DNA from 3 places in the Glutamicibacter sp. MCAF14 genome. Region 2 is predicted to be linked to each of the others. Evidence: predicted binding sites of a transcription regulator. Region 2 holds the regulator's gene; each other region holds the start of a gene.
The links. The regulator LexA, encoded in region 2, represses DNA repair genes until DNA is damaged. The targets are predictions, from matches to a motif close to TCGAACANNTGTTCGA.

Region 1 (10,251 bases), on a different contig from region 2:
TGCGCCTGGGCGATACGGGCAAGGGTTGGATGTGAAAGGAAGTCCGATTGCTTCCGGCCCAAGGGGGAGTACGCTTCGGTGCGCACACCATGCTCGGTGTTGAATCCCTGCCATTGGATGCACTGCCGCTCGGGGTCAATCTGGATCTGGTTTAGCGCTGGCACGAGACCGGCATCCAAGACGTTTTGCAGCTGGTAGGGCTTGAAATTCGAAACGCCGGCGGCTCGGATCTTGCCCTCTTCCACAAGCTTGCCCAGCTCCGTGAAGGCTTCAACGTAGGTGCCCTGCTCGGGGTTGGGCCAGTGGATCAAGAACAAGTCCAAATGCTCCAGGCCCAAGCGTGCCAAGGAGTTCTCCAACGCCTGGCGCACGCCTTTTGCCGAATGCCATTGCTTATTGAACTTGGTGGTGACGAAATATTCATCCCGATCCAGTCCACTGCTGGCCAACGCCTGGCCTACGGCATCTTCATTGCGATAGTTCTCGGCTGTATCGATACGGCGGTAGCCGATTTCCAGTGCAGAGAGCACTGCATCAGCCGCTTCCTGTCCGCGCATGGGCCAAGTGCCCAATCCGATCGAAGGCATGCTCACGCCACCGGCAAGTTCGAGAGAAGAAATATCGGAGATCATGTCCTGAACCTACCAAGAATGATCGCCGGCGGGCAGGAGGCTTCGAAGAATCCGCGACACACCGGGACACAAAACCGGCGCATGGGCTCCGTGGGTTTAACGTTATTTCGGCGCCTTTCCGTGCAGCCAACCACCGAACACCATGAAGGTTAGAACCATGCCGAACATAGGCGTCCTCGCTCTACAAGGGGATTTCCGCGAACATCTGGCCTCCTTGGAGCGGCTCGGCGAACCAGCGCAGATGGTGCGCACGATCCAGGAACTGGCGCAGGTCGACGCGCTGGTGATTCCCGGGGGCGAATCGTCGGTGATCGACAGGCTTTCGCGCAATTACGGGTTAGCGGAGCCCATCAAGGAACGCATCGCCGGCGGAATGCCTGCCTATGGTTCCTGCGCCGGGATGATCATGCTGGCAGATCGCATCGAAAACCCCGCAATCTCACGCGATGGCGCCGTTCAGCAGAGCTTCGGCGGTATCGACATGACGGTGAAGCGCAACGCCTTCGGACGCCAGGTCGATTCATTCGAGTACCGCTTGGACTTCAACGGCCAGAACCTCGAAGCCGTGTTCATCCGCGCACCAGAAGCCGTGCAAATCGGTCCAGGGGTCCAGGTGATCAGCACCGTCCAAGCGAGGTCGGAACGCGAACAGGGTAGAATTGTTGCAGTACGCCAGGGAAATTTGTTGGCAACTAGCTTTCACCCGGAAGTCACCGGCAGCACTGCTATCCATCAATATTTCATCAATCTCACGCGAGGAGACGCTTAAAGCATGTCAGGCCACTCCAAATGGGCAACTACCAAGCACAAGAAGGCTGCGATCGACGCCAAGCGCGCCAAGGCCTTCGCTAAATTCATTAAGGGCATTGAAGTTGCTGCCCGTGCCGGCGGTGCCGACATGGCCGGCAACCCAGCACTGGAACTTGCTGTCAGCAAGGCCAAGAAGAACTCCGTGCCGATCAACAACATCGACCGTGCAGTCAAGCGCGGTGCCGGCCTGACCGGTGAGGTCGTCGACTACACCGAGATCATCTACGAAGCACGTGGCCCACAGGGCTCGGCTCTGTTGATCGAATGCCTGACCGACAACAAGAACCGTGCGGCATCCGAGGTCCGCGTGGGCATCACCCGCAATGGCGGCACCATCGCCGACCCGGGTTCGGTTGCCTACCTGTTCAACCGCCAGGGCGTTGTCCGCCTGCCTAAGGGCGAGCTGACCGAAGACGACCTGCTGATGGTCGTACTGGATGCCGGTGCCGACGAGATCATGGACGAGGACGAGAACTTCGCCATCGTTTGCGATCCTTCGGATCTGCGTGCTGTCGCGGCTGCTCTGGACGAAGCTGAAATCGCCTACGAATCCGACGAAATGGAATTCATTCCATCCATGAAGGTCGATCTGGACGTAGACGGTGCCCGCAAGTTCCTGAAGCTCTACGACGCGTTGGAAGAACTGGACGACGTCCAGGGCATCTACACCAACGCCGATCTGTCCGATGAGGTTCGCGCCGCGCTGGACGAAGAGCAGTAAGGCTTGGCCTTACGTGTTGTGGGCGTCGACCCCGGTTTGACCCGCTGTGGTCTTGCCGTGGTCGACGTCGCTGCAAACAGGCAAGTTTCGCTGGTGGACGTCACCGTCGCCGGCACCCCGCCGGGCACTCCGCTCGATGCCCGGCTATTGAAGATCGCGGACGCGATCGATGCGTGGCTGGACCTGCATAAGCCAGATGTGCTGGCCTTGGAACGCGTGTTTGCCTCGGCGAACGTCTCCACGGTGATCGGCACCGCGCAGGTTACCGGCGTCGTAATCACCGCCGCTGCCCGTCGCGGGATCCCCGTGGCAATGCACACGCCGACCGAAGTCAAAGCGGCCGTTACCGGCTCTGGGCAGGCTACTAAGGTGGCCATTGGCAAGATGGTCGCCAAGATCTGCCGGCTCGATGAACCGCCCAAGCCAGCGGATGCCGCTGATGCTGTAGCGCTGGCCATCACCCATGGTTGGCGTGGAGCCGCGAGCGGTTCCAACGCGTCAGCCTCGGCTGCTGCTGCGGGAGGCTCTTCGCAGCTCACTGCGGCGCAGCAGGCGTGGATTGCCGCTGAAGCTTCGGCGAAACGGCGCGCGGTTCGACGCTAACGACCTTCGGGACAGCGGTCTCGACGCACCGGCGGGCCAGATGGATCGATATTCGTAGGTATCTTCGATAAACTGGGTTTGATCGAACATATATCCCAAGGAGTGGCATGATCAGCTCATTGACCGGCACCGTGCAAACGGTTGCTTTGAACACCGCGGTAATTGACGTCAACGGCTTCGGAATGCTGGTCAACGCCACCCCGGGGACGCTATCTGCGTTGCATGCAGGTCGGGAAGCCACGGTTTTCACCTCCATGGTGGTGCGCGAAGACTCGATGACCCTTTTCGGCTTCGCTACCGCTGAGGAACGCGATGTCTTCGAGGTGCTGATCTCCGTTTCAGGCATTGGTCCACGTACCGGTCTGGCCATCTTGGCGGTGCACTCTCCAGAAGAGGTCCGCATCGCGGCCAACACCAAGGACACCGCTGCCTTCACCAAGGTTTCTGGCATTGGTCCCAAGGGCGCAAGCCGTATTGTGCTGGAATTGAACGGCAAGCTGGTGCCAACCGGCGCCCCTGTTCCTTCAGCCTCCGGCGGTGGCAACGTGAGCGTTTGGGAGCCACAGGTGATCGAAGCGCTCACCGGCCTGGGCTGGAGCGAAAAGGACGCCACCGCAACCTTGAAGTCCTTATCCAAGGCTGACCCGGATGTCATTGCCGCTGGCAATGTCGCCGAAATCCTGCGTGCCGCATTGCGCAGCATGTCTAGCGGAACCCGCGCCTAAGCGGTCTGCGAGAGGAACAATCTGATCATGAATGATTCCACCGGGCTCACCAGCGCTGGCAGCGAACCCGAGGAACGCGTCATTGAAGCGGCCCTGCGCCCGCGCAACCTCGACGACTTCGTGGGCCAGTCGCGCGTTCGCCAGCAGCTCTCGCTGGTGCTTGAAGCAGCGAAAATCCGTGAACGCACCGCCGACCACGTTTTGCTCTCGGGCCCTCCAGGCCTGGGCAAGACGACTTTGTCGATGATCATCGCTGCGGAGATGAATGCCCCGTTGCGTATTTCCTCCGGCCCAGCTATCCAGCATGCTGGTGATCTAGCTGCGATTCTCTCCTCCTTGAGCGAGGGCGAAGTGCTCTTCCTCGACGAGATCCACCGCATGTCCCGGCCGGCAGAAGAAATGCTCTATATGGCCATGGAAGATTTCCGCGTGGACATCATCGTGGGCAAGGGAGCTGGCGCCACAGCCATCCCGTTGGAACTTCCACCTTTCACCTTGGTCGGGGCAACCACTCGCGCCGGCCTTCTGCCCGGCCCCCTGCGAGACCGCTTCGGCTTCACCGGCCATTTGGAGTTCTACGCTGTCAAGGAATTGGAACTGGTGCTGCGCCGTTCTGCGATGATGCTCGACTTATCGGTCACCTCGGCCGCATTCACCGAAATTGCCGGACGCTCCCGCGGTACCCCGCGTATCGCCAACCGTCTGTTGCGCCGTGTGCGCGACTGGGCCTTGGTGCACAAGCTTGAAGAAATCGATGCCAAGGCAGCCGCTGCCGCCTTGGACATGTATGAGGTAGACGCCCGCGGGCTGGATCGCCTGGATCGTGGCGTGCTTGAAGCCTTGTGCACCAAGTTCGGCGGGGGGCCGGTGGGCCTATCTACCCTGGCCATCGCCGTAGGCGAAGAAACCGAAACCGTGGAGACTGTGGCCGAGCCATATCTGGTGCGCGAAGGACTGATGGGCCGGACCCCGCGCGGCCGCATCGCCATGCCAGGAGCCTGGGAGCATCTGGGGTTGGCCATGCCCAAAGATGCCATCTTCGCCAGTGCGCAAACCTATGAAAATGATGAGGATTAGGCAAGCATAACTTCACTGCTCGCGTAAATGGTCTGCTGGTACACCGTGACGCACTAGACTAAAGACGCCTGACCTATGCCCGTTTTCGGGTGGGGTAGGGCGTCTTTGCTGTTGCGCGTCCATTTATGGCGTAATGGCATCCCAGAATTTCAGATCAAATCGCAACAAATCGTTAGCAGGTAACTACGTGAATCCCCTCGTAATCGCTCAGGCCGCAGGTGGCGGCTTCAACCCATCCTTGATCCTGATGGTCGCACTGTTCGCAGTCTTGATCTTCATGATGTTCCGTGGCCGCAAGAAGCAGGCTGCACAGCAGGAGAAGCTGAAGAACAACACCGTGCCAGGCGCCAAGGTGATGACCAACTCGGGCATCTACGGCACCGTTGTCGGCGTTGACGCTGAGGATCGCGTACAGGTCGAGGTAGCACCCGGCGTTGTGCTGAACCTGCACCGCCAGGCCATCGCCACCTTCCTGGACAAGGACGCAGCAACCCCAGCTGCCTCAGGTGAAGTTGCAGAGTCCACCAGCACCACCGAAACCCCGGAAGAGTCCCTGCGTCGCTTGAACGACGAGGGCAAGGACGAGCGCAACGCCTAAGCTCCGGGCAGCCTAGCGGTGGCCTGCAGGCCAAGCCACTCAAACGAGAAAGCACATTAGATGTCATCAATCAGACCTGTTAAGCAGGCGCGCAAAGCGTTGCTATGGTTGCTGATCGTCTTCATCATCGCAACCGGCGTTTTGGTAGCTGGTGCAGCGAACGGTAAAACCGGATGGGGACCGAAGCTCGCCCTCGACCTCGAAGGCGGCACCGAGATGATCCTGGCCCCTCGGGTCCAGGGCGACGAAGCAATCAACCAAGAACAACTGGACCAAGCGGTTGAGATCATCCGCCAGCGTGTGGATGGTTCCGGTGTATCCGAATCGGAAATCACCACCCAGTCCGGTCGCAACGTTGTGGTCTCCATGCCGGGCGCCCCGGACCAGACCACTCGCGATTTGATCCAGGCTTCGGCCAACATGGAGTTCCGCCCGGTGCTGATCACCGGTGGCTACGCAGCCACGCCTAAGGAAGATCGCACTCCGGAGAAGGACCTGCCAAAGCCTGAGGGCAAGCCAGAGAACCCTTCAGATACCAACTGGATCACCCCAGAGCTCTTCCAGGAATTTGAAGGCTACGACTGCGAAACCGAGCTCAAGGACCGCGGCGGCGACGCTGCAGACCCAGCCAAGCCAATGATCTCCTGCGATACGGACATGGGTGTCAAGTACATCCTCGGCCCTCAGGAAATCTCCGGCGATAAGATCAAGGACGCGTATGCGCAGCTCGCTCGCGGCGTCAATGGTTCGGTTACCGGTGAATGGGTTGTCGTCATCGAATTCGATGCTGAAGGCACGAAGATCTTCGCCGATACCACTCAGCGCCTGATTGCTCTGCAGGGTTCGCAGAACCAGTTCGCCATCGTGCTTGATGGCGAAACCATTTCGGCGCCAACCACCAATGCGGTGATCTCCGATGGCCGCCCGCAGATTTCCGGTGGATTCACTCAGGAATCCTCGCAGGCTCTTGCTGAACAGCTCAAATACGGTGCCTTGCCGATCAGCTTCGATATCCAGTCCGAGCGCCAGGTTTCGGCAACCCTTGGTGCTGACCAGCTGACCGCAGGCTTGATCGCCGGCGTCATCGGCCTGGTGCTGGTGTTCATCTACTCGCTGTTCCAGTACCGGGCGTTGGGCCTGGTGACCATCGCTTCGCTGCTGGTCTCCGGTGTGCTGACCTACCTCTGCCTGGTCTTGCTGGGCTGGGGCATGAACTATCGCCTATCGCTAGCAGGCGTGGCAGGCCTGATCGTGGCCATTGGCCTGATCGCCGACTCGTTCATCGTCTACTTCGAGCGTGTTCGTGATGAGCTGCGCGAAGGACGTCCGTTGGCAAACGCCGTGGACGTTGGCTGGAAGCGCGCTAAGCGCACCATTTTGGCTTCCAAGGCCGTAAACGTCTTGGCCGCTGTAGTCCTGTATATCGTGGCTGTGGGCAACGTGCGAGGCTTCGCCTTCACCCTGGGCCTGACCGCAATCATCGACCTCGTGGTCGTTTACGGTCTGACCCACCCAACCTTGGTTCTGCTGGCACGCACCAAGTTCTTCGCCAATGGCCACCCGCTTTCGGGCATGGATCCATCGCTGCTTGGCGTCAAGCCGCTGTACCAAGGTGCAGGCAAGGTTCGCCGTTTCGATGAAAACGTTGTGGCCAACCGGGGCAAGAAGAATGCCAAGGCGTCTGTTGAAGCCGCCAAGCGCATGACGATTGCCGAGCGCCGCCGTGCACAGGCCGGACACTCCGCTGTCGCGGACAAGCCTGGCAGCACGCAGGCCAAGGCCCAGGAGGAGAACAATGAATAAGCTAGTGACTTGGGGCAATGAGCTCTACACCGGCAAGCGTTCCTACCCGTTCACCGGTAAGCACCGTCTATGGTTCCTGATTGCCGGCATCCTGGTGATCCTGTCCATCCTGGTGCCAGTGGTCAAGGGCGGATTCAACCTTGGCATCGACTTCCGTGGCGGTTCCGAATTCACCGTGTCCGACGTGCAGAACACCGATATTTCCATCGGTGAAAAAACTGTCACGTCGGTAGCTTCAGGCTCCGAAGCTACCGTAACCAACATTGCACCGGGCACCATGCGCGTGCAGACCGAGCGTTTGAGCGATGATCAGACCCTGGCCATCGCGGACCAGCTCGCGAAGAACTATGGGGTCACCAGCGATGAAGTTACCAGTAACTTCATCGGTCCGACTTGGGGCGCAGATGTTTCGCGCCAGGCCCTGGTTGGCCTGGTAGTGTTCGTGGTTCTGGTTGGCCTGCTGATGGCAGCCTACTTCCGAACCTGGAAGATGTCGCTGGCGGCCATCGTCGGCTTGATCGCCGTGGTGGTCGTGACAGCAGGCATCTACTCGCTGACCGGTTTCGAAATCACTCCAAGTGCGATCATCGGCTTCCTGACGATTCTGAGCTACTCGCTGTATGACACCGTGGTGGTCTTCGACAAGGTCCGCGAAAACACGAAGGACTACACGCAGCAGACCAAGCGCACTTTCGAGCAGCTGGTGAACCTGGCAGTGAACCAGACCCTGGTCCGCTCGATCAACACCTCGGTTGTTGCAGTGCTTCCAGTGGCTGCGATCCTGTTCATCGGTTCCTACCTGCTAGGTGCCGGTACGCTCAAGGATCTGTCCTTGGCACTGTTCGTCGGTATTATCGTCTCGGCCCTGTCGACTCTGTTCGTCCAAGCGCCAATGTTCCACTGGCTACGCCACAAGGACGAAGACGTGGTAGCGCACAACCAGAAAATGGCAGTTGCCTAGCCTGATCTGAAGATCCGATTTTGGTGCCCCTAGCTCTTGCTGGGGGCACCAAAATTCTTTAAGCGTGAAGATGCGTAATTAGTTGTCACCGCGCTAACGTGCTATAACGATTGAACTAAAGAAGGTGTTTTCAAGTGCACGGCAACCAGGGAACAAGTTGCCATAAACTACCGCTGGATTTTCTTGAGGGCTTGGTGAAAGCCGTGAGAGCAATCCGGCGGCAACGGGAAGGAGCGGGGCATGGCAAATACGCCTAACCTGAACAATTCGAAACGACGCTCTATCTCTCGTTTGGTGCGCTTTGCGGGCCGGGGAAGCACCCCGAGTACCTCGCCCACTCTTGAACCGCTATTGCGTACAGTCAAGTCCAAGCATCCGAAGGCAGATCTGGACCTGCTGGTCCACGCCTATGAAGTAGCCGAAAAATACCACGAGGGCCAAAAGCGCAAGAGCGGCGACCCGTACATCACCCACCCGGTCGCCGTAGCCACGATCCTGGCTGAAATGGGCATGACCGGCGCAATCCTTGCCGCGGCCCTACTGCACGACACCGTTGAAGACACCGACTACTCCCTGGAATCGGTTAAAAAAGAATTCTCCGAAGAGATCGCCATGCTGGTCGATGGCGTGACCAAGCTCGATAAGGTCACCTATGGCGAGGCAGCGCCGGCCGAAACCGTGCGCAAAATGGTCGTGGCCATGTCCCGCGATATCCGCGTGCTGCTGATCAAGCTCGCCGACCGCCTGCACAATGCGCGTACCTGGCGCTATGTCTCTCCGGAATCCTCCTCGCGCAAGGCGAAGGAAACACTGGAAATTTTTGCTCCGCTAGCACACCGCCTGGGCATGAACACCGTGAAGTGGGAACTGGAAGACCTCTCCTTCGCCGCCCTGCACCCGAAGGTGTACCAGGAAATCGTGCGCATGGTGGGGGACCGCACCCCGGAACGCGAGAAGTACCTTTCGGCGATCCGCCAGACCCTCTCCGGGGATCTGGGCAATGTTGCCATCCAGGCCTCGGTCTCTGGCCGGCCTAAGCACTATTACTCGATCTACCAGAAGATGATCGTGCGCGGCAAAGACTTCGATGACATCCATGACCTGATGGGTGTGCGCATCCTGGTGGACTCCGTCAAGGACTGCTACGGCGCCTTGGGCGTGGTGCACGCCGAATGGAATCCGCTGCCTAACCGCTTCAAGGATTACATCGCCATCCCGAAGCTGAATCTCTACCAGTCGCTGCACACCACGGTCATGGGACCTGAAGGCAAGCCAGTCGAGATCCAAATCCGTACCCACGATATGCACGTACGCGCCGAATACGGCGTGGCCGCGCACTTCCAGTACAAGCACGGACAGACCGATAACTCCATGCTCTCCCCGGAGCAGAATATGGACTGGTTGCGTTCGCTGATGGAATGGCAGGCAGATACGGCCGACTCCGAGGAATTCTTGGACGGCCTTCGCTACACCATCAGTTCTGCAGAAGTTTATGTCTTCACCCCCAAGGGCGACATCATGTCGCTGCCGGTTGGGGCAACACCGGTGGACTTCGCCTACTCGATCCACACCGATGTCGGGCACCGGACCATCGGCTCGCGTGTCAACGGCAAACTGGTGCCGCTGCATACCGAACTCAAGCAGGGCGATGTGGTGGAGGTCTTCACCTCCAAGGCCGAGGGTGCTGGTCCATCCCAGGATTGGCAGAACTTCGTTCGCTCCCCTCGTGCCAAGGCCAAGATCCGCGGCTACTTCTCCAAGGAACGCCGCGAAGAAGCCATTGAAAAGGGCAAGGAGCTGCTGACCAAGGAGCTTCGCCGCAACCAGCTTCCGCTGCAGAAGCTGATGACCCACGACCTGCTCACCGCGGTCGCCAACGAGCTGCACCATACCGATATTTCGGCGCTGTACCAGTCGGTCGGCGATGGGCATACCAGTGCACAGAACGTCATTGAGCATTTAACGGCTCTGATTGGCCCTCCAGAAGCCGAACAGGTCGATGAAGAGGCATTGGTCCGTCCGGTAGCTCCCAGCCCGGCTACGGGCAACGACGCCGGTGTGATTGTCGAGGGGCTTGGCGATGTGCTGGTGAAGCTGGCACGTTGCTGCACTCCGGTGCCGCCAGATGAGATTCTGGGCTTCGTGACTCGTGGAGCCGGCGTCTCGATCCACCGCACCGATTGCTTGAACCTCACTCAGCTCTCTGAACAGCCGGATCGAATCGTTAATGTCTCGTGGGCGACCAAGCACCACGGAGTTTTCCTGGTGGAGATCCAGGTTGAAGCTTTGGACCGCAAGTCATTGCTTTCCGATGTCACCCG
Region 2 (10,251 bases):
AACTTGCCGACTCAGTTGGTGGAAGCCTTCCGCTCCACCCTGGAGGAAATCGCCGATTCGGATTTGATCTTGCACGTCGTAGACGGGTCCCACCCGGACCCTGAAGGGCAGATTCAAGCAGTACGCACTGTGCTGGGCGAAGTCGACGCGTTGAACATCCCCGAGATCATCGTGGTGAACAAGGCTGACGTGGCTGATCCGTTTGTCATCGAACGCATCCGCAACCGGGAGTCGAACACCGCCGTCGTTTCTGCGCACACCGGTGAAGGCATCGAAGAGCTGCTGGAAAAGATCAGCTCCTCGATTCCACGACCAGGCATCCAGCTTGAGGTGCTCATTCCCTATAACCGTGGGGATTTGATCGCCAAGCTGCATCAGAGTGAATCTGAGATCTTGGAAAGCGAACATCTGGAGAACGGCACCCGACTGATCGTCAAGGTGCGAGATTCCTTTGCTGCAGAGTTGGAGACTTTCAACCTTCATGGATAAGCAAGAGCAGGCCCTGGGACTTCTAGAGGCCGCGGTCACTTCCATGGGCGGTGCCATGCGCACCGGCCAGCAGGAAATGGTCAAGCACGTTGTCAGCGCGTTGGAAGACGAGAAGCATCTGCTGGTGCAGGCCGGTACCGGAACAGGTAAGTCGATGGGCTACCTGATTCCGGCACTGGCTCATGCGCAGACCAGCGCCAAGCCAGTGATTGTCTCCACCGCGACGTTGGCGCTGCAATCGCAGATTGTTGGCCGTGACGTACCGCGATTGCTTGAATCGCTCAAGGGCAAGCTCTCGCGCCCAATGGATGTGGCCCTGCTCAAGGGCCGCTCCAATTACCTGTGCCAGTATAAGCTCGGTGGCGGGTACCCGGATGACGAGGGCACCTTGTTCTCCATGGATGAGCCAGCAGTACCTGCTGGCACCACCTACTCTCCACTGGCCAGCGAAGTGATGAAACTTCGCGAATGGGCTGAAGAGACCGAAACCGGTGACCGCGATGAGCTGGTGCCCGGCGTCAGCGACAAGGCTTGGAAACAGGTCTCGGTCTCGGCCATGGAATGCCTCGGCTCGCAGAAGTGCCCGATGGCCGGCGAGTGCTTCTCGGAAATGGCGCGCGCTCGCGCGGCCGAATCCGATGTGGTGATCACCAACCATGCGCTGCTGGCAGTTTCGGCCTTTGAAGGGCTTTCGGTCCTGCCGGACTTTGAAGTCGCGATCATCGATGAGGCCCACGAACTGCAAGATCGTGTCACCAGTTCGGTTTCTGGTGCGCTTTCTTCGCGCATGGTGCTGACCGCTGCTGGTGGAGCCAAGCGCCATTGCGGTGTCAACGTCGATGAAATGGTCAAGGCCGCCAACCGTTTGGAGAAAGCGCTGACCGGCGTGCCCACAGGCTTGCTGGAACAGGGCCTGCGCGAAGATATGGGCATTGCCCTGAACGACATTGTGGAGCAGGCCCGCTTGGCGCTGGCATTGTCCAAGCCGGAAGCCAATGCGCCGGCCGATGGCGGTCGGCAGACCGCACGCTCCCAGCTGCAAGCCGTTATGGATGATGCGATTCGCATGCTCGAATGCGAAGAGCGGCGCGAGGTCCTCTACACCACCCGTCCACGCGAATTCGTCGAAGGCCGAGGCTACGTCGAGGCTGATGAAACTCAGCCGGCCACCTTGAACGTGGCGCCACTGTCGGTAGCCGGCAAGTTGCGCGAAGGCCTGTTCGACGGACGCACGGTCATCTTGACCAGCGCCACGTTGGCCATCGGATCGCAGTTTGATTCAGTCGCAGGTTCCCTGGGCTTGATGGGTGCTGGCGCACCCTCTTGGACCGGCGTGGACGTGGGCAGTCCCTTCGATTACCCGAAGCAGGGCATCCTCTATGTCGCTAAGCACCTGCCGAAGCCCGGCCGTCAGCTAGCGGCCGAGACCTTGGATGAGATTGAAGACCTGATCAAGTCCTCGGGTGGCGGCGCCTTGGCGTTGTTCACTTCCAAGCGTTCTGCAGAAGAAGCAGCCAGCATCTTGCGCGAGCGCCTGGACGTCGAAATCTTGTGCCAGGGCGAAGCCAGCATGAAATCATTGGTCGAGCAATTCAGCAGCGAACGGGACACCTGCCTCTTTGGAACCATGACCCTGTGGCAGGGCGTGGACGTGCCCGGTGATTCGTGCCGCCTGGTGATCATCGACAAGATCCCTTTCCCGCGCCCCGATGATCCTATCTCCAAGGCCCGTTCTGAGGACGTAGCCAAACACGGTGGCAATGGGTTCATGCAGGTTGCCGCGACGCACGCGGCGATCCGCCTGGCCCAGGGTGCTGGGCGCTTGATCCGCTCGGTTGGGGACAAGGGCGTTGTAGCGATCCTTGATTCGCGGATGGCCACGGCACGGTACGGAAGCTTCTTGAAAGCTACCTTGCCACCGATGTGGCCAACGGTTGATAAGAAGGTCATCTCCGGTGTTCTCAAGCGTCTGAACCCGGGCGAATAACAGCCATTGCCAACATATGATTCTGAGCTGCCCCTGGATAAGGGGCAGCTCAAGTCATTTAACCGCCAGCGGCTTGAAGGTTTCCTGATGCGCTAATGTCGGCATTAGAAGCGATAATTCTTGAGTCGGAAAGGCGCCATGGATTCCATGCAGGTATTGGCACATCAAACCGCGATCGATACCCACGCTCGCTTTGGGTATCGCCTCATGGGGTTGCCTGGAACGTGGATTGGACGCAGCTACAGCACAGCGCAACGATTGCTCGATGGAAGCATGCTCAGCGACCTCAACGGGCTCTCGCATCCCTTCAGTGAATGGAACTACTGGTGGCAAGCTCATTACCTGGATGCCATCATCGATGATGGTTACGCGTACCTGAATGAAGGCAACGACAAGCTGGCTGGCGAAGCACTGGCCCTGGCCAACGCCTTATTGCGTGGCATCCACCTGCGGAACTTCGGGGTCCTGCCCAACTATTTTTTCGACGATATGGCATGGCTGGCCCTGGCCAGCGAACGCTTGGTTCGGTTCACCCATGAGGCGTCCGGTAAGAAGAACAAGCATGCACAGCTGGCAGTGCGAGTGCTGGGCAAGCAGCTTCATCAAGGCAAGGATGATGTACTGGACGGTGGCCTGTACTGGTCCAGGAAGCGGGACTTCAAAAACACGCCCGCTAACGCGCCAGCGGCATTGTTCTTCGCCCGTACTGGACAGAAGGAAATCTCGCGTGAGCTTCTGCAATGGCTGGAAGCTAAGCTGTTCAGCTCTGAACACGGACTGTACTTGGACGGACTGCGGATAAATGAACGCGGACACCGGCTGGAACCAGCGGTCTACAGTTATAACCAGGGAACCGTCCTTGGTGCATTGCTTGAGCTCGGCGAACCTGCGGACCTGGCTCATGCCCAGGTGCTGATCAAAGCGACCGCGCAGTCCCTGGCCTCGGAATCAGGGGTGCTGGCATTCAACCATGGAGGAGATGGCAACCTGTTTGCGGGGATCCTCTGCCGCTATCTGGCTCTTGCCGCCACCGATGAGCGGTTGGAGGCCTCTAGCCGAGACACCGCCAAGACGCTGGTCATGGCGACCGCGCATCATCTAAAAGACCAAGAGCCACGCCGGCTTTCAGCAGCAGTGCAGCGTTGGATGATCTTCTGCGCCGCGGCCGGCCTCGAATCAAGCACTGGGCGCTAGCGCATTAAACGAAGATTGCGCTGGTGCCAAGCACCAGCGCAATCGAGGGGCAACTATTAGAGTGAGCGCATGACGGAGACTACACGTCCCATGATGGTTGCTGCATCGCCCAAAATTGGTTCGTAGCGCGAGTTTTGCGGAAGCAACCACGTATGCCCATCGCGCTGGCGGAACGTCTTGACCGTGGCTTCTTCGTCGAGCAGTGCTGCGACGATATCCCCGTTGTCTGCCGTCTGCTGGCGACGGACAACTACCCAGTCGCCATCGCAAATCGCAGCGTCAACCATTGAATCGCCGGATACCTTGAGCATGAACAATTCGCCATGTCCAACGAGCTGACGAGGCAACGAGAAAACATCTTCGACGGATTGTTCGGCCAGGATTGGGCCACCAGCGGCAATGCGACCTACCAGCGGGACCATGGTGGTGTCAGCGGAAGTGCTCAGCTCAATGATCTTGGCGTCTTCGTTGATGACTGGCTCTGCTGGTTTCGAAGCTTCAGCAGCCTCTGAATCTTCGGCCAGCTGCAGCGGGAGCAGGATTTCCATGGCGCGCGGACGGCGTGGATCGCGACGGATGTAGCCCAGCTTTTCCAACTGGCTCAGCTGGTGAGTCACGCTCGAAAGGCTCTTGAGGCCAACTGCGTCGCCAATCTCACGCATCGATGGTGGATAGCCGTTCTTGCCGATAGACCGCTGGATCGTCTCCAGGATCTTCTTTTGGCGAATCGTCAGCGAACGTGCATTCGATCGGGGAGTGCGTTGTGAAGCTGACATGAGATTTTGCCTTCCCTAGCAAATATTCGAAAGTTCGTAAGTCCAAACTGTCGGAGCTAGATGGTGTGATGTTTTCATTGCTCGTCTACTTCGAAATCTTAGTAGATAAGCGAGCTTCTTTCAAAGATTTGTTCGAAAACTTCTGGACAAGTTCTGCAAACCTCTGTTAGAACAGATATACGAAGTTAGAACAAGTTTTCGAATCGATAGTTTCGAATACACATTCGCATCACTTGAATTTTTGAGGAGACAAAGTCATGGCAACCGTCGCACTTGACTCAAATCAGACCCAGACGCCACTAAAGATCCGCATCAACCGCCGCGGATGGGCCGTGCTGGTTGGACTGCCTATTTTTGCACTCACCGTCGCAGCAGCGTTCTTCATCGCAATGTTTTCTTCCGACGCGCATGCTGCAGCGAACACTCCGGCGGGAATCGAAACCGTGGACGTCACCGTTATTCCAGGAGATACCCTGTGGAGTCTGGCCCGGGAATACGCCACTGGCTATGACATAACCTCCGCGGTCGACCACATCGCAGAATTGAACGCGTTGAACAGCAGCGAAATCCAGATCGGCGAGACCTTGTCCATTCCGGTCCTCGCTGGCTAGCTTGCACCACCTGCCTCAGGTTTGTTACCTGCCCTCGTAGCGGATTCACCTGCAGGCACACTGCGCACGTAGACTTGATGCGTGAATGACCGCAGTGAACTTTTGAGTCAGCTGCCCTTGCGTGAGAATCTCCGCGGGCTATCCCCTTATGGCGCACCACAAATTGATGTGCCCATTCAGCTGAACGTCAACGAGAACACCCATCCGTTGCCACCAACAGTCGTAGACGCCATTTCCCAAGAAGTGGCCAAGGCTGCGGCAACGTTGAACCGCTACCCGGACCGCGAATTCACCGAACTGCGTGAATTGCTCGCCGATTACCTGGGGCATTCGCTGACCAAGGAAAATATCTGGGCTGCTAACGGCTCCAATGAAATCCTTCAGCAAATCCTGCAAGCCTTTGGCGGTCCTGGCCGTTCGCTGATGAGCTTCGCTCCTACCTACTCCATGTACCCACTGCTTGCTAGTGGAACAGACACGTCTTACATTGCCGGAACGCGCGCTGCAGATTTCACCCTGTCCGCTGAATCCGCGGCCGCACAGGTGCGCGAGCACAAGCCGAATATCGTATTTCTCTGCTCGCCCAACAACCCCACCGGCACGGCGCTTGGCCTGGACGTCATCACCGAAGTGTATGAAGCCCTGAGCGAGCATGACGGCGTGCTGATCGTCGACGAAGCCTACGCAGAGTTCTCATTGGCCAGCACCAAATCCGCACTGACCTTGCTCGATGGCCGCCAGCGTTTGATCGTCTCGCGCACCATGTCCAAAGCCTTCGGGCTGGCCGGCGCACGCGTAGGCTATTTGGCTGCAGCTCCTGAAGTTACTGACGCGATCCGGTTGGTGCGGTTGCCGTACCACCTCTCGGCAGTTACCCAAGCGACCGCCATTGCCGCGTTGAAGAACATTGAGCTGTTGCTGGCCCAAGTTGAAGACATCAAGTCGCAACGCGACCGTATTGTCACCCGACTGAAGGAACTTGGCCTCAAGCCTTCGGTCTCCGATTCCAATTTCGTGTTCTTTGGTGGTGTTGAAGATCCCCATGCTATTTGGGAAGGGCTGTTGGAAGCCGGCATCATCATCCGCGACAATGGAATCCCGGGAACCCTGCGCGTCACTGCAGGAACCGAATCCGAAACCACAGCCTTCTTAGAACGGCTTGCCGAACTGCTCGGCTCACAGAAGTAATCCAAGACAAGCGAAGGAAGACATGTCTGCCGAATTGATTGGTGCACGCCGCGCCCGCATGGAACGCGTCACCAGCGAATCGTCCGTATTCGTTGAACTGGACCTCGATGGTACCGGTGTCTCTGAGATCAGCACCTCGGTGCCGTTCTATGACCACATGCTGACTGCGCTATCCAAGCATTCGCTCATCGACCTCACCGTGCGCGCCACCGGTGATACCCATATCGATGTTCACCACACGGTTGAAGACACTGCCATCACCATTGGTGAAGTATTGCGCGTTGCACTTGGCAATAAGGCCGGCATCCGCCGCTTCGGCACCTCCTATGCGCCACTGGATGAAGCACTGTCCCGCTCGGTCGTCGACGTGTCGGGCCGCCCATACCTGGTGCACTCCGGTGAACCAGCAGGCCAGGAATATCACCTGATCGGCGGTCACTTCACTGGTTCGATGACCCGTCACGTCTTTGAAGCCATCACCTTCCACGCGCAGATCTGCGCGCACATCGAGGTGCTCTCGGGTCGCGATCCGCACCATATCGTCGAAGCGCAGTTCAAGTCCTTTGCCCGCGCCCTGCGCGAAGCAGTAGAGCGCGATGAGCGCATGGGCGACAAGATCCCATCCACGAAGGGTGCCCTGTAAGTGGAAAAGAAAACTGTAGTTGTTCTGGACTACGGCTCAGGCAACGTGCGCTCGGCCGTGCGCGCTTTGGAAGCTGCCGGTGCCGAAGTGGAATTGACCGCTGATCCAAAGAAGATTGTGGCTGCCGACGGGCTGGTCGTTCCCGGCGTGGGCGCGTACGCCTCGGTGATGGAACAGCTGACAGAAACCGGTGCGCTGCGCTGGATTGGCCGCCGTATCGCTGGCGGCTTGCCGGTACTGGGCATTTGCGTCGGCCACCAGGTCTTTTTCGAAGAAGGCGTGGAGCACGGTGTGAAAACCGAGGGCATTGGAGAATGGCCAGGCAAAGTCGAACGACTGCAGTCCGAGGTCATCCCGCACATGGGCTGGAACACCGTACGCCCTCCCGAAGGCTCCAAGCTCTTTGCTGGCATCGAAGATGAACGATTCTATTTCGTGCACTCCTACGCCGTGCTGCAGTGGGCATTCGATGTCACCCAGCCAGCGATGACCCCACCGCAGGTGACCTGGTCAACGCATGGCACGCCGTTCGTGGCAGCCGTTGAGAACGGCCCGCTTTCGGCGGTGCAGTTCCACCCTGAGAAGTCCGGCGATGCTGGAGCTCAGCTGCTTCGCAACTGGTTGGGGACGCTCTAAAGATGTGGACCCTAATTCTGGGCGTTGTCGGTGCCTTCCTCGCAGGTGGAGCGATCTCGCTTAAGAGCCAGAAAGCCCACATCTCATGGATCATCGCGTTGTGGGTGCTTGCAGGCCTGAGCCTCATCGCCGCCTGGACCTTGACCTACTAAATTCATTACTTCTTCACAAAGGACATCATGAGCGAGCAACCAATTCTCGAGCTTTTGCCTGCTGTAGATATCGCTGGCGGCCAGGCAGTACGCCTGGTTCAGGGCGAAGCCGGTTCGGAAACCGGATACGGCGATCCGCTGGAAGCGGCGCTTTCGTGGCAGAACGCCGGAGCAGAATGGCTGCATCTGGTTGACCTGGACGCGGCCTTTGACCGTGGCAGCAACGTGGACATTGTCCAGCGCATCGCCAAGGAACTGAACATCAAGGTCGAGCTCTCCGGCGGCATCCGCGACGATGCTTCTTTGGATCGGGCACTTGAATTCGGCGCAACCCGAGTCAACCTTGGTACCGCAGCACTGGAAAACCCTGAATGGACCAAGCAGGCCATTGCACGCCACGGCGACAAGATCGCGGTGGGCATGGACGTTCGCGGCACCACTTTGTCCGGCCACGGCTGGACCAAGGACGGCGGCGACCTCTGGGACGTGCTGGCACGCCTTGAAGATGCCGGCTGTGCCCGCTACGTCGTGACCGACGTGACCAAGGATGGCACCCTGCGCGGACCGAACGTTGAATTGTTGCGGGAGATCGCAACTAAGACGAGCAAGCCAATCGTTGCTTCGGGAGGCATCTCCTCGCTGGAGGACCTGCGCGTTCTGCGCGAACTCGTTCCAGAAGGCATCGAAGGTGCCATCATGGGCAAGGCCCTGTACTCGGGCCAGTTCACGCTGCAAGAAGCGTTGGATGTTGCCGGGCACCGCTAGGCTCCACGCAGTCTTTGGAAAAGGCGATTCAGAAGCTCACGCTTTTGAATCGCCTTTTCCTCTATGCGAAGCAGAATCGCCGTGCTCTGCCACCTAGGCAAATATCCTCACGCGTGAGCAGCGAATGGAAATCTGAAGTGCCGACGGCGGGGTGTCCAACCTCATGAACACAGTTTTAGAACTTCACTGCACCAACCTTGAAACCACAGATAGCATGGATCCTATGAGTACTGAGCAACCGCCATCTGCACCTAAACGCCATCTGCCGGGACATATCGTTGCCGCGCTGGCACAGGCAGGCTCTCAAACCGACTCAGCCGGTCAGGACTGGGAAGGCCGAGACCTCAGCGGCGAAGGCAACCCACTGCATAACTTCGACAAGGACGACGGCAAAGCCGACGCAAATGTCCTCGCCGCACTCACCGCCCTGCGTGAAGGCAGCGCGGGGGAGAGCGAAGTGCATAAATCACTGGCCAACGCCAGGGTTTTCGTCGCAGTGGTAGCTCAGCTCGGTGAAGAAGCCATGACGGAGCACGGTTTCGCATCCGATAAGGAAGCGGACATGGCCCTGGTGAAGATCAAGGCTCCAGATGGCCGTATGGCTCTGCCAATCTTCACCACTGTGGAACGTTTGCAGGCTTGGCATAAGGAAGCGCGGCCGGTAGCAGTGTATGCCCCACGCGCCGCGCTGTCTGCAGTGAGCGAAGAATGCCAGCTGCTAGTCCTTGATCCGGGAAGCGATTTCACATTCGTGCTGCGACGACCGGGGCTTTGGACCCTGGCCAAGCAGGTGGACTGGATTCCGAGCTATCAAAGCCAGCAGGTCGCTAGCCTGGTCCAAAATGCAATTGAGGATTTCAACCAGTTGCGGACCGTCAAGGTGGCCCCGGGCAAGGGAGTAGGCTCCCGAAGCAAGGACGGCCAGGTCGTCCTTGGGGGAGGTCCTGGCCCGGAGCTGAACCTGCAGCTTATTTTCGCTCCTGGCACGAGTCAGGACGATGCACGCGAAACTACTCGCGCACTACACGGACGATTGTCCCAAAACACCGAATTCGCTGAAGCAGTGGATTCTCTTGAACTCAGTTTGCACAGCGCGCCGAACTAAGCCGGCGGGCTCCTTGTGATTAGGTAAGGAACTTTCCGGGCATGAAAAGCTATTGGCAGATTTTGCGTCAACCGCAGATCTCATTGTTGTTGCTGATCGGCATGATTGCCCGCCTTCCGCACTCTGCATTGAGCATGCTGCTGCTCCTGCACCTGGTGAACAACCTCGACCAATCGTGGGTATCAGCTGGCCTGGTCACCGCGGTAATGACGCTGGGCATCGCCATTGGTGCTCCGTGGCGCGGTGCCCGGGTAGATATCTGGGGACTGCGTCGGGCGATGATCCCGTCGGTCATCGTGGAAACCCTCGTGTGGTGCACGGTGCCGCATGTTCCGCTGGTCTGGGTCTACCCGCTGGCGTTCATCGGCGGCCTTTTCGCTCTGCCGGTTTTCTCGGTAGTGCGTACCGCACTTGGCATCATGACTACCGGCGAGCAACGCCGTACCGCCTTTGCCTTGGATGCGACCGCCACCGAATTGGTCTTCATTGTTGGACCGGCCAGTGCAGGCATTGTGGCCACGCAGATCAGCAGCGTGATTGGCCTGAGCGTGATCGGTGTGACCTCTACGGTTGCGGGACTGGCGCTCATGATCCTCAATCCGCCCACGCGCAGTGATGACCCCAAGGCGCTTGCCACTCGGGCCAATGTCCACGAAGAACGCTTGGGCGCCGAAGCCAGCTTCATCGCCGCAGCGCCCATGGGCG
Region 3 (10,251 bases), on a different contig from region 2:
GGTTCTCGTCGAGGCCTAGTTTGGCCGCCACCTGCGTTCCGAGCAGGAGTACGGCTAGTTCTTTGGTGGTCGCTGCGATTGCGTCGGCTTGCTGCAGCTCTCCGTCTTGGGCGAAGCCCCAGGCAACGCCGATGGATGCCACCGAGTTCGCCCGTGCGGCATCCCAGTCATAGTGGCGGTCCCCCACCACGACGCTGGTTGCCGGATCCAGCTTGCCGTGCTGCAGCGCTTCGGCCACAATGTGCGTTTTGCTAGAGCCCATGGAGCCATGCTCGTCAGCGTTGCCGTGGATCGCATCCAAATGCGCATCCAGGCCCTTCCGGGCAATGAGCTGGCGAGCAATGTTGATCGGCTTGGCAGTGGTCACCGCGACATGGATCCCGGCTTCGCGCAGTGCGTCCAAAAGCGCCACGATGCCCGGATAGATCACCGACTGGCCCATGCCGACTTCGGCGTACCGTGCACGGTAGCCGGCGATAATCGAGTCGATATTCTCGTCGGTAACGCCGTCAAGCGTGCGCAGCCCAATTTGCAGGGGCGGACCCACCAGAGCTTCGACTCGTGCCTCGCCAGGATCGGCCAAACCGTGGGAGGTGACCGCGTGGCGGATACCCGAAGTTATGGCACCGGCAGGGTCCACGAGGGTCCCATCCAGATCGAAAAGCACACTTGTTACCGACATATTCACCTAGCCATCTTCCCATGAAGCGGACGCGGGTTAGCAATCCATAACTGAAATTGCATATGTCGAACATTCTCCGCGAGGCATTACAGGATCTCGGCGAGGAACTTTCCGGTGTGCGAATCGGCCACCTTGGCCACCTTCTCCGGGGTGCCGGTGGCCAAAATCGTGCCACCGCCCGAACCGCCTTCCGGACCCAGGTCGATCACCCAGTCCGCGGACTTGATCACATCGAGGTTGTGCTCAATGGTCAACACGGTGTTGCCCTTGTCCACCAGGCCCTGGAGTACCTTGAGCAGCTTGCGGATGTCCTCGAAGTGCAGGCCGGTGGTCGGCTCATCGAGCACGTAAATGGACCGGCCGTTGGAACGCTTCTGCAGTTCTGCGGCCAGCTTCACACGCTGGGCTTCGCCGCCAGACAGCGTCGTAGCAGGCTGTCCCAGGCGCACATAGCCCAAGCCGACATCCACCAGCGTGCGCAGGTGGCGGGCGATCGGGGTGAAGGCGCTGAAGAATTCGGCACCTTCGGCGATTGGCATGTTCAGCACGTCGGCGATGTTCTTGCCTTTGTAGAGCACCTGCAGGGTTTCGCGGTTGTAGCGTTCCCCATGGCAGACCTCGCACGGCACGTACACGTCGGGCAGGAAGTTCATCTCGATCTTCAGCGTGCCATCGCCCGAGCAGGACTCGCAGCGTCCGCCCTTGACGTTGAAGGAGAAGCGCCCCGGCTGGTAGCCGCGCAGCTTCGCTTCGTTGGTCTCCGCGAAGAGCTTGCGGATGTGGTCGAAAACACCGGTGTAGGTGGCCGGGTTGGAGCGCGGGGTACGGCCAATCGGCGACTGGTCCACGTGCACGACCTTGTCCAGGTGCTCCAGGCCCTGCACGCGGGTGTGGCGTCCGGGCACCTGCTTGGCCCCATTGAGCTTATTGGCCAGCACCTTGTACAGGATGTCGTTGACCAGGGTGGACTTGCCCGATCCGGACACGCCGGTCACCGCGGTCAGTACGCCCAGCGGGAAGTCCACGGAGATGTTCTGCAGGTTGTTCTCGTTCGCGCCGACCACCTTGAGCTTGCGGTCCTTGTCGACCTTGCGGCGCTTGTCCGGAATGTCGATCTGCTTGCGCCCCGAGAGGTAGTCGCCGGTCAGCGACTTGGTGTTCGCTTTCAAGCCTTCCAGCGAGCCGGAGTGCACGACTTCGCCGCCGTGTTCGCCGGCGCCCGGGCCGATGTCCACGATCCAGTCGGCTTCGGCAATGGTGTCTTCGTCGTGCTCCACCACGATCAGGGTGTTGCCCAGCGATCGCAGGTGCAGCAGGGTGTCGATCAGCCGGCGGTTATCGCGCTGGTGCAGGCCGATGGATGGCTCGTCGAGCACGTAGAGCACGCCGACCAGGCCGGAGCCGATCTGGGTGGCCAGGCGGATGCGCTGCGCTTCGCCGCCGGAAAGGGTGCCGGCAGCGCGTTCCAGGGTCAGGTATTCCAGGCCCACGTCGAGCAGGAACTTCATGCGCGCGTCGATTTCCTTGAGCACCTGCGCGGCGATCTTCGCTTCGCGCTCGGTGAGCTGGATGCTGGAAAGGAACTGCGCGGCACTGCGCAAATCCATGGCCGAGACTTCCGCGATGGAGCGTCCGCCGACGAGCACCGACAGCGATGCAGGGTTCAATCGGGCGCCGCCGCAGGTGGGGCATGGGATCTGGCGCATGTACTGCTCGTAGCGGTCGCGGGCATGGTCCGATTCGGTCTCTTCGTGCTTGCGGTGCACGTAGGAGATGACGCCTTCGAAGCCGGTGGAGTACTTGCGTTCGCGGCCGAAACGGTTCTTGTACTGCACGACGACCTTGTGGTCCTTGCCGTTCAGAATGGCTTCACGCGCCGGCGCTGGCAGATCCTGCCAGCGGGTGTCCATGGTGAACCCCAGGTCGTTGCCCAGGCCTTCGATCAGGCGGTTCCAGTATTCCGTGGTGGCCTTGCCCAGCGACCATGGGGCGATCGCGCCCTCGGCCAGGGTGACCTCGGGATCCGGGACGATCAGGTGCTCATCGACTTCCAGCTTGGTGCCGATGCCGGAGCAGGCCGAGCAGGCGCCGAAGGGGTTGTTGAAGGAGAAGGTGCGTGGTTCGATCTCGTCGATGGCCAGCGGGTGCTCATTGGGGCAGGCCAGGTTCTCGGAGAATGCGCGCACCCGCTTCGGGTCATCCTCGTCCAGGTCCACGAAGTCCGCCAGTACGCGGCCTTCGGCGATGCCCAGTGCGGTTTCGATGGAGTCGGTCAGGCGCTGGCGGGCATCCTCCTTGATCGCCAAACGGTCCACGACCACCTCGATGGTGTGCTTGACCTGCTTGGCCAGCTTCGGCGGATCGTTCAGCTGGATGGTGGCGCCATCGACGCGGGCGCGGGCGAAGCCCTTGGAGGAGAGCTCTGCGAACAGGTCCACGAACTCGCCCTTGCGTGAACGCACCACCGGGGCAAGGATCTGGAAGCGGGTCTTTTCGGGCAGCTCCATGAGCTGATCGACGATCTGCTGGGGAGTCTGCTTGGAGATCGGCTCGTTGCAGATGGGGCAATGCGGACGACCAACGCGTGCCCACAGCAGACGCATGTAGTCGTACACTTCGGTGATCGTGCCGACGGTCGAACGCGGGTTGCGGCTGGTCGACTTCTGGTCGATGGACACCGCAGGCGAGAGGCCTTCGATGAAGTCCACGTCGGGCTTGTCCACCTGGCCTAGGAACATGCGGGCGTAGGCAGAGAGCGACTCGACGTAGCGGCGCTGGCCTTCGGCGAAGATCGTGTCGAAGGCAAGCGAAGACTTGCCCGAACCGGACAGGCCGGTAAAAACGATCATTGCGTCACGTGGAAGATCAATGTCCACGTTCTTCAGGTTGTGCTCGCGGGCACCTTTGACGACCAAGCGAGTCAGATCAGTTGTTTTGCTCTCTGATGAAATAGCCACGAAGCCATACTAATCGAAAACTACTTCGAATACGTGTGCGAATGGATGCAACTCACAGATAATTTTCCTTTCGGCTGCCCGCCGCATGCGCGAAGGCCTTTCTTAGCGTGTGCGCCGCCGTTCCATCCGGCGGGATCCCTAGCGCGGCAGCGAGCTGAAAGCCGCGCGCAGGTACTTGACCGCGGTGGCTTCATCTACCGACCAGGTCTGGGCAATGCGGGCCAGATCCGCAGCGGCATCGCTGACTTCCTGCTCGGCACGGTTCTCGGCCGCCTGCACGGTGGTGCCATGCCGTCCGCGGGTCACGACCGCACCTTGCAGCTCAAGTTCCTTATAGACCTTGGCCACGGTGTTGACAGCGAGGTTGAGGTTACCGGCGAGCGCACGGACCGAGGGCAGCTTAGTTCCAGGAGCCAGCTTGCCCTTGGCGATCGCCGCGAGGATCTGCTCGCGGACCTGCTGGTAGGGGGCGATGCCCGAAGTCGGTTCGATCTTGATGAATGCCAGTTCAGTCATCCTGCTGTCCAATCGGTAGATTGCATTCGGTCCTGAACCGAGCCTATCGCGTCAGCAGGGTGCTTCGTCGTACGCTGGGTGCATGAACGAACTATTACTAGATGATGTGGCCATCCGCCGGGTTTCGGTCTCCGACATGGCCAACAACGTGTATTTGGTGACCAATCGGAAGTCCGGAGAGCAGTTGCTGATCGATGCCGCCGATGACATGCCGGCCATTGAGCAGCTCATCGGCTCAGCGCTGGGCGATGCGGTCAATCCCCGTCTCATCGGCATCGCCACCACGCACCAGCATTGGGACCATGTGCGTGCCCTGGCCCAGGCTGTGGCCAAGTACCCGGTTCCCACTTATGCCGGTACGGATGACGTCGCGGGCATCGCCGAGGAATGCTCGGTGCGGATCAGCACTCCGCTGGCCCATGGCGATCAACTGCAGCTCAGGGATGTCGTGATCACCGCGATCCACCTGCGCGGGCACACCCCGGGTTCCATGGCCTACGCGCTGACTGATTCCTCCGGCCAGGAAGTCATCTTCAGCGGCGACAGCCTCTTCCCCGGAGGCGTTGGCAACACATGGAAGGATCCTGAGCGCTTCACTTCGCTGCTGGATGATGTCACCGAACGCATCTTCGAACAGTTCTCCGATGGGGCCAAGGTCCTCCCGGGCCATGGCGATTCCACCACGGTCGGCACCGAGCGTCCGCACCTTGGCGAATGGCGCGAACGCGGCTGGTAGGACCATCTGCCACGGCACTGCCCCTGGCTGGGAGTAATCCTCGGCCAGGGGCAGTGCTGTATGCGGTTCATTGATCAGCCGAGCTTGTGGCCGATCATGAAGATCCGGCGGAAGGGGAAGTTCGTCAGTACGGTGCCATCCTGTGCGGTGAAGGATGGGTAGTGTTCTGCCACCGCCACACGGTAGTCGTTCTCGAACTGCGCGTAGTCCGGGGCGCTGAGTGCAGCGCGGATCGGCAGCAAAGCGGTGCCGCGCACCCAGTTCAGGATCGGGTCTTCACCCACGAGCAGCTGCTGGTAGGTCGACTCCCACACGTTGGCCTGCACCCCGGCCTCCAGGAAGATCCGCTGGTATTCATCGGGCTCCCCCACCACATCGACATGGCGCAGCACTCCAGACAGCTGATCGGCCCACTTGGGACTGTCCGCTACTTGGCGCATCACCGCGTGCGAGGGCGAACCGAAGTTCCCCGGGATCTGGATCGCCACACTCGCACCGACCTTCAGTTCCTTGAGCCAACCGGCGAGCAACTGCCGGTGCCCGGGCACCCACTGCAGCATCGCATTGGAGAAGAGCAAGTCGGTGTCGGCATCCGGATGCCAAGTGGTCGCATCGGCGAGCGCAAAGTTCAGATTCGGCTCCTGAACGCTGGATTGCGCCTTGGCAATCATCTCGGCCGAGGAATCCAGGCCTTCCACCTGCGCATCAGGCCAGCGTTGTGCCAGCAAGCGGGTCATGTTTCCCGGCCCGCAGCCCAGATCAATGATCTTCGACGCATCGATCTGCCCTAGCTGCCCCAGCAAATCCGTGTATGGCCTGCCGCGGTAATCGGAGAATTCAGTGTATTTACTCGGATCCCATTTCATATTCCCGAGCCTAAACCCGAGGCGCAGGCAACAACCAGCTCCCAGTCATAGTTCTCAACCGATAGGCTAGGAACATCATGTTGCTCACCGATTATCTGCCAGCAGACAGCAAGAACGTATCCGACGACGAAATCTATGAGGCTTTCGGCCAGTGGGTCACCACCCGCGGCATCAACCTCTACCCCGCACAGGACGAGGCGTCGATGGCGCTGGCCGGCGGAAACAACGTCATCTTGGCCACCCCTACCGGTTCGGGCAAGTCGTTGGTCGCCATTGCCGCGCACTTCTATGCCATGGCCCGCGACCAGATCAGCTTCTACACCGCGCCCATCAAGGCGCTGGTCTCCGAGAAGTTCTTCGACTTGTGCAAGATCTTCGGCGCGGAGAACGTCGGCATGGTCACCGGCGACTCCTCGGTGAACGCCGATGCACCGATCATCTGCTGCACCGCCGAGATCCTGGCGAACATCGCCCTGCGCGAAGGCTCCAAGGCCGACGTGGGCTGCGTGATCATGGACGAATTCCACTTCTACGCCGACCCGCAGCGCGGCTGGGCCTGGCAGGTGCCGCTGATCGAGCTGCCGCAGGCGCAGTTCCTGCTGATGAGCGCCACCCTGGGCGATGTCACCCGCTTCGAGAAGGAACTTGAAGAGCGCACCGGCACCCCGACCGTCACCGTCGCGCACACCGAGCGCCCCATCCCGCTGCACTTCTACTACTCCATGGAGCCGGTGCAGGAAGCGGTGGAGGAACTGATCAAGACCAAGCAGGTGCCGATCTACATCGTGCATTTCTCCCAACTGGACGCGATCGACCGCGCCACCGGGCTGATGAGCGTGAACGTGGCCACCCGCGAGGAGAAGGAAAAGATCTCCGAAATGATCGGCGGCTTCCGCTTCGCCGCCGGTTTCGGCAAGACGCTGAACCGCCTGGTCCGCCACGGCATCGGCATCCACCACGCCGGCATGCTGCCCAAGTACCGGCGCCTGGTCGAGCAGCTGGCCCAGGCCGGTCTGCTCAAGGTCATCTGCGGCACCGACACCCTGGGCGTGGGCATCAACGTGCCGATCCGCACCGTGGTGATCACCGCGCTGTCCAAGTTCGACGGCACCCGCACCCGCATCGTCAACGCCCGCGAATTCCACCAGATCGCCGGCCGTGCCGGACGTGCCGGCTTTGATACTGCAGGTACCGTGCTGGTCCAGGCACCAGAACATGCCATCGAGAACCACAAGGCCATGGAAAAGGCTTTGAAGAAGCACGGCGAGGGCTCCTCCAAGCTCAAGCAGATCCCGAAGAAGAAGCCGCCGCAGAACTTCGTGACCTGGGGCGAGAAGACCTTCGAGAAGATTGTCGCCGCCGCCCCCGAGACGCTGAAGTCCTCCTTCCAGGTCTCGCACTCGATGCTGCTGAACCTGCTGGAGCGCGAAGACAACGCCTTCGAAGCCGCGATGCGCCTGCTCACCGAGAACCATGAGACTCCAGCCTCCCAGCGCAAGCTGAAGCGGCGTGCCCTGGGCATCCTGCGCGAATTGATCGCCACCGAGGTCGTGGTGCGCCGGGAGAGCCCGGATGAGTACGGCAACTACTATGAGCTGACCGTGCACCTGCAGCAGAACTTCGCATTGAACCAGCCGCTCTCCCCCTTCGCGCTGGCCGCCCTGGATCTGCTGGACCCGGATTCAGCCAGCTACGCGCTGGATGTCGTCTCGGTCATCGAAGCGACCTTGGAAAAGCCACGCCAGGTGCTTTCCGGCCAGGAGAAGAAGGCCCGCGGCGAGGCCATTGCCGCGATGAAGGCCGAAGGCATGGACTACAACGACCGGATGAACGCACTGGATGAAGTCACCTATGCGATGCCGCTGGCCGAGAAGCTGGAAAGCGCGTTCGAACAGTACCGTTCCGGTGCCCCGTGGCTTTCGGACTTCGAGCTGGCCCCGAAGTCCATCGTGCGCGACATGTACGAACGCGCCATGGGCTTCTCGGACTTCGTCCAGTACTACCAGCTGGCCCGCTCCGAAGGCGTGCTGCTGCGCTACCTCACCGACGCCTACAAGGCGCTGCGCCAGACCGTCCCGCAGGACGCATTGCGCGAGGATCTGGAAGACCTGATCGAGTGGCTGGGCGAAATGATCCGCCAAATCGACTCCTCGCTGCTCGATGAGTGGGAAGAGCTTTCGCGCGGCGAGCTGAACGAGGAAACCGAAACCGCGCCGCCTCCGGCACCGGAGAAGCTGACCAGCAATGTGCGGGCCTTCCGCGTGATGGTCCGCAACGAGATGTTCCGCCGCGTGAAGCTCTTCGCTGACGAGCAAGACAAGGCGCTGGGCGAACTCGATGAGCACAACGGATTCGACGCGGATGCCTGGGCCGATGCGATGGATGGCTACTTCGATGAGCACGATGACATCGATGACGGTCCGGTTGGACGCAGCTCCAAGCTGTTCATCGTCAAGGAACTGCCTAACCGCATCTGGGAAGTACGCCAGGTCTTCGCTGATCCTTCCGAGCACCACGACTGGGGTATTTCCGCGACCATCTCGCTGGATGACTCGGACGAGGTAGGCGAACCGGTGGTTACCGTGACCTCCGTGGGCCGTCTGGACTAGGCATGAAGGCGATCAGCTACGTCATCTTGCAACACCGCGATGAGGTTTTGCTGCAGCTGCGCCAAGGAACCGGCTACATGGACGGGTACTGGAGCACTGCGGCCGCCGGGCATGTTGAGCCCGGCGAAGCTGCCCAGGCCGCCGCCGTGCGTGAAGCCGGCGAAGAGCTGGGAATCCACATCGATTCGGCACAGCTTCAGCCGTTGTGCACGGTGCATCGTAACCAGCAAGCTGGCAGCTACGTGGATTTCTTCTTCCGCACCAGCCAGTGGGATGGTGTACCGAGACTTATGGAGCCGGAGCGAGCCGCGCAGCTGCGTTGGTTCCCGCTGGATTCCCTTCCGGATAACCTCGTTGAACAGGAAGATCTGGTACTTTCCAGGCTGGATTCCGACCTGCCGCCGATCCTTTCCATGGGATTCGGCACGGAAACGCCCCATCCCCAACGTCTGGACTAGTCGCACACGATGCCCGCAACATCCTGCCGGAAACCGGTAGCAATGTTGCGGGCATTGTCGTAGGGTGTGGCCATGAATGGATTCAAGCTGCGTCTGCTTGGAGCAGGCATATTGCTGCTGGTCCTGATAGGGCTGCTCAGCGGTTGGTCGGAACTCTTTGCTTCCGGCGCATGGGTCGCGACCGTTCTCCAACTCGGCCTGATATTCCTCGGCCTTGCCCTGATCTACCGCGGGGAAAACGCCGAGATGCCCGGGTCCGGCTAGCAACAGGTCTTAGCATTACCCCAATCGGGCTTCAAGCCACCCAACGCAGGCCGTTGCCTGCTTGGCGTGATAGCTGCGCAGGGTGGGCAGCCCCGGAACATCGGGCCTGCGCGCGGCATCAACATAGTAGGCAGCCAAACCAGCCAGCGCTCCAGTCAGAGCATCGGAGCTCGCCGAGGCGAAGCTCCGGTGGGATGATGCAATGGCGTCCGCATCCAGTGCCGGATCGAAAATCCTGGCCTCAACCAGCACCGTCAACGCGTCATACCACGCGGCTCCACGCGAAGCCCACGGCCAGTCGACCAGAAGCACGCCCCCATCTTCGCCCAGCAAGATGTTGTCCGAGCGCAGATCGGTATGCACCAGCTGGTTTCCGGCCAGCGCCCCAATTCCTTCGATGGCCAGTTCATGGAGTGCTTCCAGGCTTTGCGCCAACCAAGGGTCTGCAGGAATCCATTCATCAGCCATGATCCGAGCAAAACCGCTGGCGTCCTCGCGCAGATCTACTTCGAGGGCAGGAAGCAAGCTGGTGATTCCAGCTGGCTGCTGATCCGCCAGCTGCGCGAGCGTGTCCAGCACTCGGATAAGCTCGTCGGCACCCCAGGGAAGCTGCGGGTTAACCCCTGGCGCTTGGTCGAAAATCAACGCCTCCCAGTCATCCCAGCGAATCCGTCCCAGGAATTTCGGAACCGGCATCGAAGCCGGGAGCATCGCTGCGATCTCCGCCTCTCGCGCATGCAGGGCGGCGCCCGGGCCATTCAGCCCGTGGCTGACAGCTTTGGCGAACACCTTCTGCCCTGCGGCGGTGAGCAGCCGGTCGGCGCTGCCCGCAGAGAACCCGCCGTATTGGCTATGCGCCGTGATGACTTGCGATCCCAGGTGCGATTCAATCAGTTCGCGCAGTTCGGCAGGAAGATCTGGCCAGCTGATGCGCTGGGTGTAGTGGATCACCATGGTTTGGATCATGCCATGGCCTTAGGCCATCTCCCAAAAATGTTCTGGCGTGCCTGCGGGCAGCTAGGCGACGATTAGCGCGATGCCCACATAGGTGGTCAGTCCCGTGGCCAGCAGCCATTCGGAGGTGGAGCCGGTTTCGCCCAGAATCGGCAGCGCCACCCGGCCGTTGGACTTCCAGCAGCCGCCGATGACCGGCATCCGGCGGA

Region 1: the regulator LexA is predicted to act here: its motif matches at 2,849-2,864, upstream of ruvA (Holliday junction branch migration protein RuvA).
Region 3: the regulator LexA is predicted to act here: its motif matches at 3,665-3,680, upstream of uvrA (excinuclease ABC subunit UvrA).

The regions. Positions count from the first base shown of each region.
Region 1 covers NZ_JBFREO010000004.1:681,056-691,306, reverse strand. Annotated here, with positions in the region: gene AB4Y71_RS10825 (aldo/keto reductase) at 1-632, opposite strand, end outside; gene pdxT (pyridoxal 5'-phosphate synthase glutaminase subunit PdxT) at 790-1,401, shown strand; gene AB4Y71_RS10815 (YebC/PmpR family DNA-binding transcriptional regulator) at 1,405-2,163, shown strand; gene ruvC (crossover junction endodeoxyribonuclease RuvC) at 2,167-2,766, shown strand; gene ruvA (Holliday junction branch migration protein RuvA) at 2,874-3,491, shown strand; gene ruvB (Holliday junction branch migration DNA helicase RuvB) at 3,519-4,568, shown strand; gene yajC (preprotein translocase subunit YajC) at 4,756-5,166, shown strand; gene secD (protein translocase subunit SecD) at 5,227-6,969, shown strand; gene secF (protein translocase subunit SecF) at 6,962-7,930, shown strand; gene AB4Y71_RS10780 (RelA/SpoT family protein) at 8,171-10,251, shown strand, end outside.
Region 2 covers NZ_JBFREO010000003.1:39,434-49,684, reverse strand. Annotated here, with positions in the region: gene hflX (GTPase HflX) at 1-489, shown strand, start outside; gene AB4Y71_RS05630 (ATP-dependent DNA helicase) at 482-2,476, shown strand; gene AB4Y71_RS05625 (glycoside hydrolase family 76 protein) at 2,615-3,670, shown strand; gene lexA (transcriptional repressor LexA) at 3,727-4,446, opposite strand; gene AB4Y71_RS05615 (LysM peptidoglycan-binding domain-containing protein) at 4,704-5,057, shown strand; gene AB4Y71_RS05610 (histidinol-phosphate transaminase) at 5,139-6,245, shown strand; gene hisB (imidazoleglycerol-phosphate dehydratase HisB) at 6,268-6,888, shown strand; gene hisH (imidazole glycerol phosphate synthase subunit HisH) at 6,889-7,524, shown strand; gene AB4Y71_RS05595 (hypothetical protein) at 7,527-7,676, shown strand; gene priA (bifunctional 1-(5-phosphoribosyl)-5-((5-phosphoribosylamino)methylideneamino)imidazole-4-carboxamide isomerase/phosphoribosylanthranilate isomerase PriA) at 7,704-8,441, shown strand; gene AB4Y71_RS05585 (SseB family protein) at 8,665-9,546, shown strand; gene AB4Y71_RS05580 (MFS transporter) at 9,588-10,251, shown strand, end outside.
Region 3 covers NZ_JBFREO010000004.1:860,091-870,341, forward strand. Annotated here, with positions in the region: gene AB4Y71_RS11625 (HAD hydrolase-like protein) at 1-682, opposite strand, end outside; gene uvrA (excinuclease ABC subunit UvrA) at 769-3,639, opposite strand; gene AB4Y71_RS11635 (GntR family transcriptional regulator) at 3,778-4,155, opposite strand; gene AB4Y71_RS11640 (MBL fold metallo-hydrolase) at 4,238-4,891, shown strand; gene AB4Y71_RS11645 (methyltransferase domain-containing protein) at 4,966-5,757, opposite strand; gene AB4Y71_RS11650 (DEAD/DEAH box helicase) at 5,835-8,366, shown strand; gene AB4Y71_RS11655 (NUDIX domain-containing protein) at 8,369-8,824, shown strand; gene AB4Y71_RS11660 (hypothetical protein) at 8,897-9,088, shown strand; gene AB4Y71_RS11665 (phosphotransferase) at 9,104-10,054, opposite strand; gene AB4Y71_RS11670 (metal-dependent hydrolase) at 10,106-10,251, opposite strand, start outside.